DNA from 2 places in the Mesorhizobium sp. M1D.F.Ca.ET.231.01.1.1 genome. Region 2 is predicted to be linked to the other one. Evidence: predicted binding sites of a transcription regulator. Region 2 holds the regulator's gene; the other holds the start of a gene.
The links. Region 2 encodes LexA, which represses DNA repair genes until DNA is damaged. Its sites were predicted from a motif close to TGTTCNNNNTGTGTTCNG; they were not measured.
Positions count from the first base shown of each region.

Region 1: EN874_RS17300 (sel1 repeat family protein) is a predicted target of LexA. The motif match lies at 5,172-5,189, and genes of this name have one in related genera.

Region 1 covers NZ_RZOZ02000006.1:11,075-18,625, reverse strand. The annotation lists gene EN874_RS17335 (electron transfer flavoprotein-ubiquinone oxidoreductase) at 1-4, shown strand, start outside; gene EN874_RS17330 (DUF922 domain-containing protein) at 102-695, shown strand; gene EN874_RS17325 (hypothetical protein) at 728-1,117, opposite strand; gene EN874_RS17320 (endonuclease/exonuclease/phosphatase family protein) at 1,218-2,213, opposite strand; gene EN874_RS17315 (AMP nucleosidase) at 2,369-3,829, opposite strand; gene EN874_RS17310 (hypothetical protein) at 3,958-4,152, opposite strand; gene EN874_RS33715 (hypothetical protein) at 4,185-4,337, opposite strand; gene EN874_RS17305 (DUF2147 domain-containing protein) at 4,545-4,886, opposite strand; gene EN874_RS17300 (sel1 repeat family protein) at 5,323-5,589, shown strand; gene EN874_RS17295 (ABC transporter substrate-binding protein) at 5,952-7,073, shown strand; gene EN874_RS17290 (acetyl/propionyl/methylcrotonyl-CoA carboxylase subunit alpha) at 7,128-7,551, opposite strand, start outside.
Region 2 covers NZ_RZOZ02000001.1:611,324-618,874, reverse strand. The annotation lists gene EN874_RS03115 (SurA N-terminal domain-containing protein) at 1-156, shown strand, start outside; gene trpD (anthranilate phosphoribosyltransferase) at 153-1,163, shown strand; gene trpC (indole-3-glycerol phosphate synthase TrpC) at 1,168-2,019, shown strand; gene moaC (cyclic pyranopterin monophosphate synthase MoaC) at 2,086-2,580, shown strand; gene glp (gephyrin-like molybdotransferase Glp) at 2,582-3,787, shown strand; gene lexA (transcriptional repressor LexA) at 3,904-4,638, shown strand; gene EN874_RS03085 (ComEC/Rec2 family competence protein) at 4,643-7,087, opposite strand; gene gltX (glutamate--tRNA ligase) at 7,189-7,551, shown strand, end outside.

The DNA.
Region 1 (7,551 bases), on a different contig from region 2:
GTAGATGCGGGCTGTGCCGGATTGCGCCGGCGCAACCCCAAGGCCGTTGAAACCACCGCTCGCTTGTGTTTTCTTTCCGTGAGGATAGGGGAGAGACGGCCATGCGCTTGGCGGTTTTGGCATGCCTTGTCGCCATCGGCGCGCTGTACGCGCCGCAGGCTTCAGCCGGCACCAGGGTGCTGGTCCAGACGCGCAGCTATGACATTGCCGGCAATTCCGGCGCGGCTCTGGTCGAGGCCATGGACAGCAAAGGTCCCAAGCACGGCTTCATGACGCATGCCATTGCCCAGACCGCCTACACGGTCGACTGGGAACTCGGCGTGATCCAGGACAAGGGTTCGTGCCGGCTCAAGCAGGCAAACGGCACGCTCCATCTCTTCTACACCTTTCCGCGCGTCGCTTCGCCGGCGACACCGGCGCTGAAGAAGCGCTGGGACCGGTTCTTCGCCGGCGTGCGTGCCCATGAGCAAACCCATGGCCGGATCGCCAGGCAAATGATGCGCGCCACCGAGCGGTCGATCACCGGCCTCAAGGTCGCCGACGATCCCTATTGCTACGAGACGCGCCGCGAGGCGCGCCGGCGTATCCAGGCGGCCTATGCCGAATACGAAGCCAGGCAGAACGCCTTCGATGCCCGGGAGCACCGCGATGGCGGCCATGTCGAGCACCTGGTCGCGGCGTTGATGGGGAGGTAGGTCGAAAAGCGTCTCCCAGCCGGCATCGCAGGCTATTTCGCGGGAGCGCAGCTGCCGACGTCCCTGGCATTGGGCCTGCCGGCCTTCAGGTCTGAAAGCTGGGGGGCGGTAGGATCGAACCCGACACGCTGTTCATACACTTTCCGGCTCATAGGGACTTGCCTGCCTGAAGCGGTGAAGCCCACCATGCCGGTCTTGCCGACATAGGCGATTGCTGCCCGCATTGGACAGAAGAACTTTTTCTCACCGTTGGAAACGATCCAGCCCAGCGACCCTGATGCGCCGCGCGTCAGCTTGCTGGTCTTGTAGCCGCTGGCCTGCAGGCTCGAAAAGGATTCGGCGTGCGATGGTGTGATCGAGGCCAGTAGAAAGACCGCCATCGAAGACACGCCAAGCCATTTGATTGTATTCTTTGCTGCCATGGTGCCACCCCCACTTGTTCCACTTCGATTCATGGAAAAATTCGGATAGCAGCGCAAGCAGTGTTGTGTTCATCGACTTGAAATGCGCGGCGAGCTCGCCCTAAAGGCCGTTCGCCGCCAGCGCCGACTGGTGCTCATCCTCGGGCTTTCGGCCGTCGTCGGGCTGCAACGAGAACTCGACCAGCACCGGCAGATGGTCGGAGCCGTCGTCTTCCAACCGCGTCGACGACAGGATCGTCACCCCGCCCTTGCTGAACACCTGATCGATCGGCAGGCCGGCGAAGCGCCGCAGGAAGTCGGGCAGCTTCCTGTGGATCCAGGTCGGCCCGGCCGACGGCATCACCGTCAACCGGCCGAGCGAGGCGACGCGACGCACCGCCGCGCTCCACGGCACAGCGTTGCAGTCGCCGGCCATGATTGCCGTTTCGCCGAGCGCGGCAAGCGGCTCCGCGAGTTCGCCGATCTGCCAATACTGCTCGCGCGGCCAGGGCCAGCTCAGATGGATCGCGGCGACGTCGACGCCGGTGCCGCCGAAATCGATCGTGGCGGTCGCCATCGCACCGCGCGGCTCGCAATGCGGAGCGGTGCCGGCGGCAAAGGGCCGCCGCGACAGCAGCGCGACGCCGAATATGCCGTTCGGATAGGGGCAAAGGATGCGGTAAGGATAGGCGCTGGTGATATAGCCAAGTTCTCTTGCCCACATCCCCGACACCTCGTCGAGCGTGATCACGTCGGGATTGGTCCGGCCGATCAGCGACAGCACCTTTTTGGGCGTCCGATTGTCGAAGCGCAGGTTCATCTGCAGCAGACTGTAGACGATCCCGTCGGCCGGCTTGGCGACCGCCTGCTGCGGCCACAGCCGGGGCAACGCGCCCGCTGTCGTGGCGAGGCTGGCAATGGCGAAGAGCAGCGCCGCGACCGCCTGCAGCCGGTAGGAGCTGGCCAGCAGCGGCAGCGCCAGCAGCGCCGTCAAGACGCTGAGATGAATGCGAAAATGCGAGAAGGAATCGAGGGCCGGATGCAACGCGCCGAAGAACCCGGCCAGCATCGCGGCCGAGAGTGCCATCATCGCCAGGAATGCCACCCCTGCCGTCATCTTCAAGCGCGCGCCGCCTGTTGCCATCTCAGTCGTGATCTGCCGAATGCCGCCGGCAATTTGTTGGAGCGAGACAATCTCGCTCAGGCCTGTTTATCGGCCAAACTGCGGCCCTAGCAAGACGATGGATTACCCTGCAGGCCCCTGGCCGGTCACTATTGGAAGGCCGTTTCGGAAAAACTTCTCAGCTTGCGCGAATGCAGCCGCTCCATCGGCATTTCGGCGAGCTTCTCCATCGCCTTGATGCCGATGGTGAGATGCTGCGCCACCTGTCGCTTGTAGAATTCCGTCGCCATGCCGGGCAGCTTCAACTCGCCATGCAACGGCTTGTCGGAGACGCACAGCAGCGTTCCGTAAGGCACGCGGAAACGGAAGCCGTTGGCGGCGATCGTCGCCGATTCCATGTCGAGCGCGATCGCCCGGGACTGCGACAGGCGCTGCACGGGTCCGCGCTGGTCGCGCAGCTCCCAATTGCGGTTGTCGATGGTGGCGACGGTGCCGGTGCGCATGATGCGCTTGAGATCATAGCCCGAAAGTCCCGTCACCTCGGCGACCGCTTCCTGCAGCGCCACCTGGATTTCCGCCAGCGGCGGGATCGGCACCCAGACCGGCAGGTCGTCGTCCAGCACATGGTCCTCGCGCACATAGGCATGGGCCAGCACATAGTCGCCCAGCGCCTGCGTGTTGCGCAGGCCAGCGCAGTGGCCGAGCATCACCCAGGCATGCGGGCGAAGCACCGCGATATGGTCGGTGATGGTCTTGGCGTTGGAAGGGCCGACGCCGATATTGACCATGGTGATGCCGCCATGGCCCGGCTTTTTCAAATGATAGGCCGGCATTTGCGGCAGGCGCGGAGGCGGCGTGCCTTCGCCTGGCACGGCGGCGCCGGCCTTCGTCACCACATTGCCCGGCTCGACGAATTCGGTGTAGCCGCCACCGCCCTTTTCCATCAAGTCGCGGGCGCGCGCCACGAACTCGTCGATGTAGAACTGGTAGTTGGTGAACAGCACGAAGTTCTGGAAATGCTGCGGGCTGGTCGCCGTGTAGTGAGTCATCCGGTGCAGCGAATAGTCGATGCGCTGCGCGGTGAACGGCGCCAGCGGCCTCGGCTCGCCGAATGCCACCTCGAAGGTGCCGTTGGCGATCTGGTCGTCGGTGCCGTCGAGGTCCGGCACGTCGAACAGGTCGCGGATCGGCCGCTTGATGCGCTCCGCCGCCGCCCCGTCGACATAGGTGCCTTCCAGGAAGGCGAAATGCAGCGGGATCGGCGTCGTCGATTCCGACACCGTCACCTGCACGCCGTGATTGCGCATGATCAGCCGAAGCTGCTCGACGAGATAGTTCTCGAACAGCTTCGGCTGGGTGATGGTGGTGGCGAAATGCCCGGGTGTCGGCATATGGCCGTAGGCCTGGCGCGAGTCGATCTGGGTGAACGAGGTCGTGGTGACGCCGATCTGCGGATAGAAGGCCCGGTAGCGCCTGCTCTCGTCGCCGCCGGCGGCAAGCTGGGCGAAGGAATCGCGTAGGAACTTGGTGTTGCGGTCGTAGAGCATCTCCAGCGCCGCGACCGCCTTTTTCGCGTCGTCGAAGCTCTGCCTGCCGAAAGGCTCCGGCATGACGACCGATTCGATGGCTTGGGGGTAGATTCGCTTTTCCATGGCCCAATATAGGGATTTGGAAGCGGGCTTGGGAGAGGGAGGCGGGCCAGAAGCTGGCCTCGCCATGTATTTTTCTGGAGACCGTGTCAGCCGCGCTGCAGGCTGACCAGCAGCACGAAGCCGATGCCTGCCTTCTTCGGCGTCGGCGCTTCGATGACCGAACCGCTGTCGGCGCGCATCATCGGCACCGCCAGCACCGGGGCGGCAAGCAGCATCAGGATGAGCACCGCCCGCGGCAGGAGCCGAAGGGTCTTGAGGGTGGAGGCGGCGATGCGGTTCATGGTCGTGGTTCCGGTTTCGAGTGTTGGTCGTTTCAGCGGTCAAAATGGTTCATGCAGTCCAGCCGGCAGGTGTCGGCCATTCCCGAGGAGCGCGCCGGGCGGCCGGCTTCGGCCACCAGGATGGCGAAGGCCATGCCGAACAGGCTCATCAGCAGGCAGACGATGGTGAAGCGGCGGACAAGCATTGGTCTCTCCTTCAATGGCGAGGAGGAGGAGAATGCCCGAATGCCTCTGAACCGGTTCTGAGACCGGTATTCATCTGACGTTCAAATTGGTTGATAGGCCGGCCAAGCGCTGCAACGGCCTTGCTGGCCGCCGACCGCTCCCAAGCAGCGCCCAAAAAGAAAACGGGGCCGCCGGGCCCCGTTTTCACATCGTCGTTTGAACGGCGCTCAGAGCTTGTGCCAGGTCTGGCTCTTGCAGATCAGGCCGCCAAACACGCAGCCGCTCATCTTAAGCGAGGCGCCCGAAAGCGTCGCCTTGCCGGAATAGGTCTTGTCGGTTTCCGGGTCGGTTATGGTGCCGGTGTATTTGTTGTCGCCGGTCGCCTTGAAGGAGCCGATCGTCTTGCCGGCAAATTTGCCGGACTTGAGCGTGATGGAAAACGAGCCGCTGCCGGCGATCGCCGCCGTCGAGCCGGCCTGCGTCTTCCAATTGCCTTCGATCGGGTCGGCCCATGCGGCGCCGGCCATGATCAAGGTGGCCGCCAGGGCCAGGCTTGCTTTTCGAAACATATCTGTCCTCCTCCCTACAGGTTGCGGCGGGACTCGCTCCGCCTCTCCGCCCCTTACGCAAACGTAAGCTAATCCAGCCGCCGCCAAAACGAAAGCGGTGCCGCCACGGAAGCTTGCAAGGATTTTGGCCGCGCGGGTCGCCGAAAATGAACGGGTGGCGAAAAAGGCTTCGGTTTCCGTGGTTAGCGAAGTCTTGACTCCGGCATCTGAAATTTTCGTCGAATTTTGCGCAAATCGGCTGAATTGCTGGGTTTCCATGCTTAACAAATCTTCGCGTTTACTTCTTGTTTTAGCTTTGTTTTCTTCAAATTAAGCAAGCCATTTAACGACGGATTCAAGGCCAGCCGTCATCCTCGAAAGCATCGAAAGAGCGGCCCGCCCCAAGGGACAACTGGGACAGAAGGAGGCAGCTCTCGGGAGCAGACAGGGGATTGAAATGGCACGTTTTGAAATGCTCGAAGCCGGCTTCGGCGCCATGGGTGCAACTGCCCAGGCCGACATTCTCTTCGAACTGGGCATGATGTATGCGACCGGCCGCGATTGCGAGACCGACGTCGTCGCCGCCCACAAATGGTTCAACATCGCCGCGATCAAGGGCTCGACCCGCGCCGCCGAGCTGCGCTCGGAACTGTCGGCCACGATGTCGAAGGCCGATATCGCCAGGGCGCTGCGCGAAGCGCGCGAATGGATGACGATGCACTGACCTTGCGGACCTGAGGCCAAGAGTTTTCAGGGGACAAGGCCGCGAAAAGACGGCCGGTTAGCAAAACCAAGAACGCGGCGGGTCAACGAACCTAAGCCGCGCGACAAACAGGGAAGCGAGCGGGTTCAGGCGCGGGGGCGCTGGGCAAGCTCGACTGCAAAAGCCGCGACCGGCCGGAACAAGGCCGGCGCGGCTTTTGCATTTTCCGTTTTCATCGCGGCTTGGCCCAAGAAATCCTCACCGGAATGAACCAAAATCCGCGCCGCTGTCCTCTCGACAGGTCCGGCGAAGGGTGAAATTGTCCCGGCTCTGGAAGAAGCGTGGCCGGAACGGCAGCGCGCAAGTGGAGGAGTTCTATTGTCATGAAAAGATTGGGTATTTTGAGCGCGGCCGCATTGGGCCTGATGATGAGCGCATCGGTTGCCTTCGCCGACGACGTCACAATCTCGGTGGTCGGCCCGATGACCGGCCAGCTCGCCAACATCGGCGACCAGTTCAAGCAGGGCGCGCAGGCGGCTGCGGATGCCATCAATGCCGCCGGAGGTGTCAACGGCAACAAGATCAAGATCGACATCCAGGACGACCAATGCGATCCGAAGCAGGCCGTCTCCGTCGCCAACCGCATCGTCGCCAACGGCGTCAAGTTCGTCGACGGCCATGCCTGCTCGGGCTCGAGCATTCCGGCTTCCGCCGTCTATGCCGAAGCTGGCACCCTGATGATGAGCCCGGCCTCGTCGAATCCGGAACTGACCGACGCTGCCGCCAAGGCCGGCTGGCCGACGATCATGCGCCTCTATACGCGTGACGATGCGCAGGGCGCTTTCATCGGTCCATGGATCGCCAAGAAATATGCCGGCAAGAACGTCGTCGTCCTGCACGACAAGAGCGCCTACGGCCAGGGTGTCGCCGATGCCGTCAAGGCGACGATGAATGCCGGCGGCCTCAAGGAGGTCGACTACGAAGGCATCAACGCCGGCGAGAAGGACTACTCGGCTTTGGTCACCAAGCTGAAGCAGCTCAAGGCCGACGTCGTCTATTTCGGCGGTTACCATCCGGAGGCCGGCTTGATCCTGCGCCAGGCGGCCGAGCAGAATGTCAAGTTCCAGCTGATCATGCCGGACTCGATCGCCTCGCCGGAATTCTGGCAGATCGCCGGCCCGGCCGGTGAAGGCACCATGTTCGTCTTCCCCTCGGATCCGCAGGCCAAACCTGAGGCGAAGGACGCGGTCGCCAAGATCAAGGCCGGCGGCTTCACCCCGGAAGGCTTCACGCTGTTTTCCTATGCCGTGATCCAGGCCGTCGCCGAAGGCGTCAAGCGCGCCGGCACCGACGATCCGGGCAAGGTCGCCGAGGCGCTGAAGAACGGGCAGCCGATCAGCACCGTCGTCGGCGACGTGATCTTCGACGAGAAGGGCGATCTGAAGAACGCCAGCTACGACATCAACCAGTGGCACGACGGCAAATACGCGCCGATCAAGCCGTAATCGGTTCTGTCAGGCAAGTGGACATGGCCGGGCTTGTCCCGGCCATTTTCGTTTTCAGCCCTGTGCCTCCTCGACAAAGCGCACCAGCACCGTGCCGTCGCTCACCTGCGCGCCTTCGGCCGCGATCTCGGCGATCACCCCGTCATGGGGTGCCGCGATCGTGTGTTCCATCTTCATTGCCTCGAGGATCAAGAGCCGCTGGCCCTTGATGACGGTATCGCCGGCTGCGGCGCGCACCAGCTTGACCAGCCCCGGCATTGGCGCGCGCAGGCTCCCCGTGCCGGCTGCGGCCTCGTCCGCCTCGGCGAGAGGATCGGGCACCGCGAAACTGTAGCCCACCGCGCCTTCGAACACGGTGACATGGCCCGGCCAGCGGGCGGTGCGCGGTAGATTCCTGAGATCGTGCGAATTGATCGCGTCATGCGGCGCCTCCAGCGCCACCTGGAAGCGGCCGTCCGGTCGCGCCGAGACCCGTGCC
Region 2 (7,551 bases):
GCCGGCGCCGATGGCAGCTCCGTCCCGGACGATGCGCAGAAATCCTTCAGCGCCGGCATATCCGACGACCTGCTCGACCAGCTGGTGGCGCAGCTGCAGTCGCAGTATGACGTTCGCATCGATCCGGCCGCCGTATCGCAAGCACAGACACGATGAGCGCTCTCAAGACACACATAGCCAAGGTCGCCACTGGCACCGCGCTCTCCTTCGAGGAAGCGCGCGAGGCTTTCGACATCATCATGTCGGGCGATGCGACGCCGGGCCAGATCGGCGGTTTCCTGATGGCGCTGCGCGTGCGCGGCGAGGCCGTGAGCGAGATTTCAGGCGCGGTCGCCACCATGCGCGCCAAGATGCTGCGCGTCGAAGCCCCGCATGGCGCCATCGACATCGTCGGCACCGGCGGCGACAACTCGCACTCGGTCAACATCTCGACCGCCTCGGCCTTCGTCATCGCGGCGGCGGGCGTTCCGGTCGCCAAGCACGGCAATCGCGGCCTGTCCTCGCTGACCGGCTCCGCCGACGTGCTGATGGCGCTCGGCGTCAAGATCGACATTCCGCCTGAGACGATCGGCCGCTGCATCCACGAGGCCGGAGTCGGCTTCATGTTCGCGCCGGCGCATCATCCGGCGATGAAGCATGTCGGACCGATCCGGGGCGAGCTCGGCACCCGCACCATCTTCAACCTGCTTGGACCGCTGTCCAACCCGGCCGGCGTCAGCCGCCAGATGGTCGGCGTCTTCCTGCCGGAATGGATCATGCCGGTGGCCGAGACACTGAAAGCACTTGGGGCCGATCACGCCTGGGTCGTGCATGGCGACGGTTATGACGAGATCACCACCACCGGCGAAACGCAGGTGGCTGAGCTTGCCGGCGGCGAAATCCGCAGCTTCACGCTCACCCCGGAAGTGGTGGGGCTGAAGCGCCACAGCAAGGAAGAGCTGCGCGGCGGCGATGCGGCCTACAATGCCAAGGCATTGCGCGATATGCTGCGCGGCGATGCCGGCGCCTATCGCGACACCGTGCTGATGAATGCCGGTGCCGGGCTGGTGGTGGCCGGCAAGGCGACGACGCTCGCCGACGGCATTGGGGCCGCCGCGCAAGCCATCGACAGCGGCCGGGCGCCTGCGGTGCTCGACAAGCTCATCGAGATTTCGAACGGTTAGAACCTTGTCCGACATCCTGCGCAAGATCGAAGCCTACAAGCGCGAAGAGATCGCCGCGGCGAAGCTCAGCGCGCCGCTTGCCGAGGTCGAGGCGAAGGCGAAGGATGCGGAACCGCCGCGCGGCTTCCTTGCGGCCCTCGAGGCCAGGCGGAAGGCCGGCGGCTTCGCGCTGATCGCCGAGATCAAGAAGGCAAGCCCCTCCAAGGGTTTGATCCGCGCAGACTTCGATCCGCCGGCGCTCGCCAGGGCCTACCAGCAAGGCGGAGCGGCCTGCCTTTCGGTGCTGACCGACGCCCCGTCCTTCCAGGGCGCGCCGGGCTTTCTGACAGCCGCGCGCGCCGCCGTCGGCCTGCCCGCCCTGCGCAAGGATTTCCTCTTCGACCCGTACCAGGTCCACGAGGCGCGGGCCTGGGGCGCGGACGCGATCCTCATCATCATGGCAAGCGTCGACGACGTTCTGGCCGGCGAGCTCGAGGCAACGGCCTTCGAGCTCGGCATGGACGCGCTGGTCGAGGTGCATGACGAGAAGGAGATGGAGCGCGCGCTCACGCTCTCGTCTCGGCTGATCGGCATCAACAACCGCGATTTGCGGACCTTCGAGACCAGCCTCGACGTTTCGGAGCGGCTTGCCGCCATGGTGCCGGCCGACCGGCTGCTGGTCAGCGAGAGCGGCATCTTCACCCATCAGGACTGCCGCCGGCTGGAGAAGAGCAAGATCGGCACCTTCCTCGTCGGCGAGAGCCTGATGCGGCAGGCCGACGTGGCCGCCGCGACCGCGCTTCTGTTGACGGGCAAGGCTCCGGCCAATGCATCGGCCCGAAAATCGACTCCGATTTTTGGAGAGCACGATGCATAGATTCAAAGTGTTAGAACGTACTTTGTGCGTCCAAGTGGACGCACGTCGTTCTAAGGCCGTTTGAGGATGCCTGCGCTTACCCATCTCGGCGCCAAGGGCGAAGCCAACATGGTCGATGTCGGCGACAAGGCCGAGACGACGCGAACGGCCATTGCCGAAGGTTTTGTTTCCATGCGGGCGGAAACGCTGGAGATGATCCTGGCCGGCGACGCCAAGAAGGGCGACGTGCTTGGCACGGCGCGCATCGCCGGCATCATGGCCGCCAAGAAGACGCATGAGCTTGTTCCGCTCTGCCATCCGCTGCTTCTCACCAAGGTTGCGGTCGATATCGAGCCCGACCGCGCGCTCCCCGGCCTGAGGGTCACCGCGCTTGCTCGCGTCACCGGCAAGACGGGCGTCGAGATGGAGGCGCTGACCGCGGCGTCCGTCGCCTGCCTGACCATCTACGACATGGCCAAGGCAGCGGACCGCGCCATGGTGATTTCCGGCATCAGGCTGGTCGAGAAGACCGGCGGCAAGTCGGGTGACTACAAAGCTGCCGAACATGGGGCAGGCTCCTAGGATGGCGCTGGTTCCGGTCGCCGAGGCGCTCGAACGCCTGCTGGATGGCGCGACCGCGCTGCCTGGCGAAAGCGTTCCGCTCGCCGATGCGGCAGGCCGTGTGCTGGCCGAACCGGTGGCAGCGCTGCGCACGCAGCCGCCCTTCAACGCTTCGGCCATGGACGGCTACGCCGCACGCGCCGAGGACGTGGCGTCAGTGCCGGTGCGGCTCTCCGTTGTCGGCATGGCGCCCGCCGGGCGAGGCTTTGCCGGCTCCATCGGCAAGGGCGAGGCCGTGCGCATCTTCACCGGCGCGCCCCTTCCCGAGGGCGCCGACACCGTCGTTATCCAGGAGAATGTCCGCGACCTCGGTGGTGGCAGCATCGAAGTGACCGAGCCGACCGCGCAGGCACGCAACGTCCGTCGCCGTGGGCTCGACTTCGGCGAAGGTGACGTGCTCCTCCATAAAGGCCGAGAGCTCGATCCGGCAGCGCTTTCGCTAGCGGCGTCGGGCAACCACCCGAGCCTCAATGTTGTGCGGCAGCCGCTGGTCGCGATCATCGCCACCGGCGACGAACTATTGCCGCCCGGCAGCGCGCTCGGTCCCGACCAGATCATCTCGTCCAATGCCTATGGCGTCGCCGCCGCGGCCCAGTCGGTCGGGGCGCGCGCGCTCGACCTCGGCATCGCCGCCGACCGGCAGGACGCAATCGCGGCTCTGGTCAGGAAAGCGGTCTCAGCCGGCGCCGACGTCATCGTCACGCTCGGCGGCGCCTCGGTCGGCGACCACGACCTCATCCACGACGTGCTGACCGGCGAAGGCATGCAGCTCGATTTCTGGAAGATCGCCATGCGCCCCGGCAAACCATTGATGTTTGGCCGGCTAGGCAACATCCGCTGCATCGGCCTGCCCGGCAATCCGGTGGCGAGCCTTGTCTGCTCGCAATTGTTCCTGAAGCCGCTTCTGGCGCAGCTGGGTGGCCGCAACTACCGACAGGACATCCGCGCCGCCCGGTTGGCCGCCGCGATGCGCGCCAACGATCTCAGGCAGGACTATGTGCGCGCCGTCGTGCGCGAGGAGGCCGGACGGCTGGTCGCGACACCGTTCGGCATCCAGGATTCCTCGATGCTGAGGACGCTCGCCGACGCCAACGGCCTGATCGTGCGCGAGCCCTTCGCCCCGGCGGCGGAAGCCGGCGCCGAATGCAGCGTTCTGATGTTACGCTGAACAAAACGTCAACACATTCACTAAACTTTAAACGGTTGCGGAACACAACTGGAACAGATAGTGTTTGTTCTGGGTTTGTTTTTCTGATTCTGGTTTCAGAACCCATGGGGGCCGCCATGCTGACGCGCAAACAACATGAACTCCTGATGTTCATCCATGAACGGCTCAAGGAAAGCGGCATTCCGCCGTCTTTCGACGAGATGAAGGAAGCGCTCGACCTTGCCTCGAAGTCGGGCATCCATCGCCTGATCACGGCGCTGGAAGAGCGCGGTTTCATTCGCCGGCTGCCGAACCGGGCGCGTGCCCTGGAAGTCCTGAGGCTGCCCGATTCGATCGCGCCCGGCCTCAATGCCGCGAAGAGATTCTCGCCAAGCGTCATCCAGGGCGGCCAAGGCAATCTCGGCCGGCAGATCAAGCCTGCGGCGCCCTCGCGCACGCCTACGCCCAGCAATGATGACGATGCCGTTTCGGCCGTATCCATTCCGGTCATGGGTCGCATCGCCGCCGGTGTGCCGATCGATGCCATCCAGCATCAGACGCATTCGATCACAGTGCCGCCGGACATGATCGCGGGCGGCGAGCATTATGCCCTGGAAGTCAAGGGCGACTCGATGATCGAGGCCGGTATCTTCGACGGCGATACGGTCATCATCCGCAACGCCAACACGGCAAGCCCGGGTGAGATCGTGGTGGCTCTTGTCGACGACGAGGAAGCGACGCTGAAGCGCTTCCGCCGCAAGGGTGCCTCGATCGCGCTCGAGGCCGCCAATCCCGCCTATGAGACCCGCATCTTCGGGCCGGACAGGGTTAAGGTGCAGGGCAAATTGGTCGGGCTCATTCGCCGCTACTGAGCGGCTATGGCTTTGCCTCTGGCTTTTCGGGCCGCTTGTAAGGCGCCAGGCCCCTCGCCTCTCGCGAGTAGCTCCGCTGTTCGTGCCAGGGGCGATAGGACTTCTCGACGGCGTATTGAATGACAGGTTGCGCCGTCGCCGATTGCGGATCGAAGAAGACGGCAGCGCTTCCATCGCGAGCAAGTTGGCGTTTGGTGACGACAAGAATGCGTGGATCGCGGCAAGGATTGTAGGCCGTGGCGTCGTTGATGACGATGAGGTCGGCATAGCCGCAGGCCGGCCTGGCGCTGTCGCGGTTTTCGGCAAGCGCGACGATCGCGCCGGTAGGATGCCGGCCGATGCAGAGATCGCCGGTGCAATAGAATGGCGATCCCGGCGGCAGGTCGACGGGATCGGCAATATCCAGCGCGCCTTTGGCGAATGTCTCCGGCGGCACGATTTCCTCGGCTTTCAGCGCGCGCTTCCAGTTGTCGGTGGTGAACTCGTTGGAGCGTTCGCGGTTGATAGCGAGCTCGCCGCCGCCGATCGGCATTGCCACCAGATGCGCGTCCTCCGAGATCAACACATCCGGCGTGCGGACATGCGGAATGGTGAGCAGGGCAGCAAGCGCGAACGGCACGGCTGCCAATCTGAGCCAGGTGGTGGCCATGGTCGCGATGACCAGCGCGATCGTCGCCAGCAGCACCGATTGGATCGAGATCAATCCCACGGCATCGACAGGCGAGCGCTCGGAAATCCATGCCGAAATGGCAATCATCGCGGTCAGGCCCTTGCCCATCACGTAGAGGAACGGACCGTCGAAGCCGAACGGCATCGCCAACGCGCTCAGCACGGCGAACGGCATGACGAGCAGCGAAACGATCGGCATCACCGCCAGATTGGCGAGCAGACTGAGCGGCGAGACGCGCTGGAAGTGCCAGATCGCAAACAGTAGTGTCGCGCTGCCCGCGATGAGCGAGGTTACAGCGGCGCCACCCACGCCGACCGCCAGTTTTCGCGACAAGAACCCGAGGAAGGAGCGCTTTGCCGGCGGCACGATCGCTTTGCCGGCGCGATAGTCGGCAAAGCCGGCATAGGCGCCGACCAGGGCGGCGGTGGCCGCGAAGGACATCTGGAAGCTCGGACCGACCACTTCGTGCGGCGAGACAAGGATGACGGCGATGGCCGAGATCGCCAAATTGCGCATCGTCAGCGCCGCGCGGTCGAAGAGCACGGCGACCAGCATCACGGCGAGCATGATGAAACTCCGCTCGGCCGCCACCACGATGCCGGAGATGACGAGGTAAGCCGCGATCGAGGCAAGCGCGATCGCCGCGGCGTATTTCTTCACCGGCCGGCGCGACGAGAAATCCGGAAACAGCGCAAAGGCGCCGCGCAGCAGGAACATGATCGTGCCGGCGACCAGCGCCATGTGCAGGCCGGAGATTGAGATGATGTGATAGATGCCGGTGCGCCGCATCGCTTCGTTGATGTCTTCGGGAATGCCGGCGCGAACGCCGACAATCAACGCCGCGGCGATTTCGCCTTCGGACCCGCCGATGGTGTTTCGGATGTGGTCGGCGATGTTCTCGCGCGCGTTCTCAATCGCCGAGGCGATGCTCGTCTCTGCCGGCGGGGCAGTTGCCGGAAGGACTTTCGGATCGCCTAGGAAAAAGCCGCTGCCGCCGATGCCGGAAAAATAGCTGTCGAAGGAAAAATCATAACTCTCGGGGCGGACCGGGCCTCTCGGCGGCAAAAGCCGCGCATAGCCCGTCACCAGCGATCCAGCCTTCATGTCCGGCGGCGTCCTGCGCGCCGAGAGCCTGACGCGGTCCGGCGCGTAGCGCAGCGTCGGATGCGCGGTCGACACGAGATCGATGGTCAGCCGCACCCGCCCATTGGCCATCTCCTCGGCGACGACGACGCGCCCGGTCAGCCGCGTCTGGATTTCGGAGCCGAGCATAGGTGTTGCGACGCGCCATGTCTCGACCTTCGCGGCGACGAAGCCCAAGGCGCAAAACAGCGCCGCCATGAAGACGAGATGCGTCTTCGGCCAGGAGCGCGAGACCGCCACGCAGACAGCCATCAGCGTGGCCGCCGCCAGCGGCCTGTAGAGGTCCGGCTCGGCATTCAAGGAAAAATAGAGGATCACGCCGGCGGCCAGCAACACCGGCACCAGCAGGAAGCCGACGCCGCGGTCGAGTTCGGTAGCGGCCGCGACGGCGACGCCCCGGCGAAACACGGAAAACGAAGCGCTGCGGAACTGCCGGCGGATCCGGTCGATGGCTGCCGGCGGAGACGTCGGGCGGGCGGGGGTGCCGTCGGGCGATGGAACGTCCACAGGCAGGTGCCGCTCCGGGAGCAGGACCGGCATCGCTTCGGCAGGCAAGGCGCCGGCAAACAGCAAGCGCTCGCTGACGCCAGCCGTCGTCCCTTCGCCCTCCTCCTCGCCCCGGCCACGTCCAGCCATCGGGTCTGCCCCTTGCGCCCCAGACCTCCTATGCTACATGAACGCCACCTGCGCGAAAGCCCGCGCAATCACGCCCGTTTCAGTGCTTCTTCGAGAGTTCCATGTCCGACAAGGTCGTCACCCGCTTTGCCCCCTCGCCCACCGGCTACCTGCACATCGGCGGGGCGCGGACGGCGCTGTTCAACTGGCTCTACGCCAGGCACACCGGCGGCACGATGCTGCTGCGCATCGAGGACACCGATCGCGAGCGCTCCACCGAGGCTGCGACAGCCGCCATCCTGGACGGACTGACCTGGCTTGGCCTTTCCTGGGACGGCGACGCCGTCTCCCAGTTCGAGCGCGCGCCGCGCCACCGCGAGGTCGCCGAGGAGCTCGTGCGCCTGGGCAAGGCCTATTACGCCTACGAGACGCCGGCGGAACTCGATGCCATGCGCGAGGCGGCGCGGGCCAAGGGCATGCCGCCG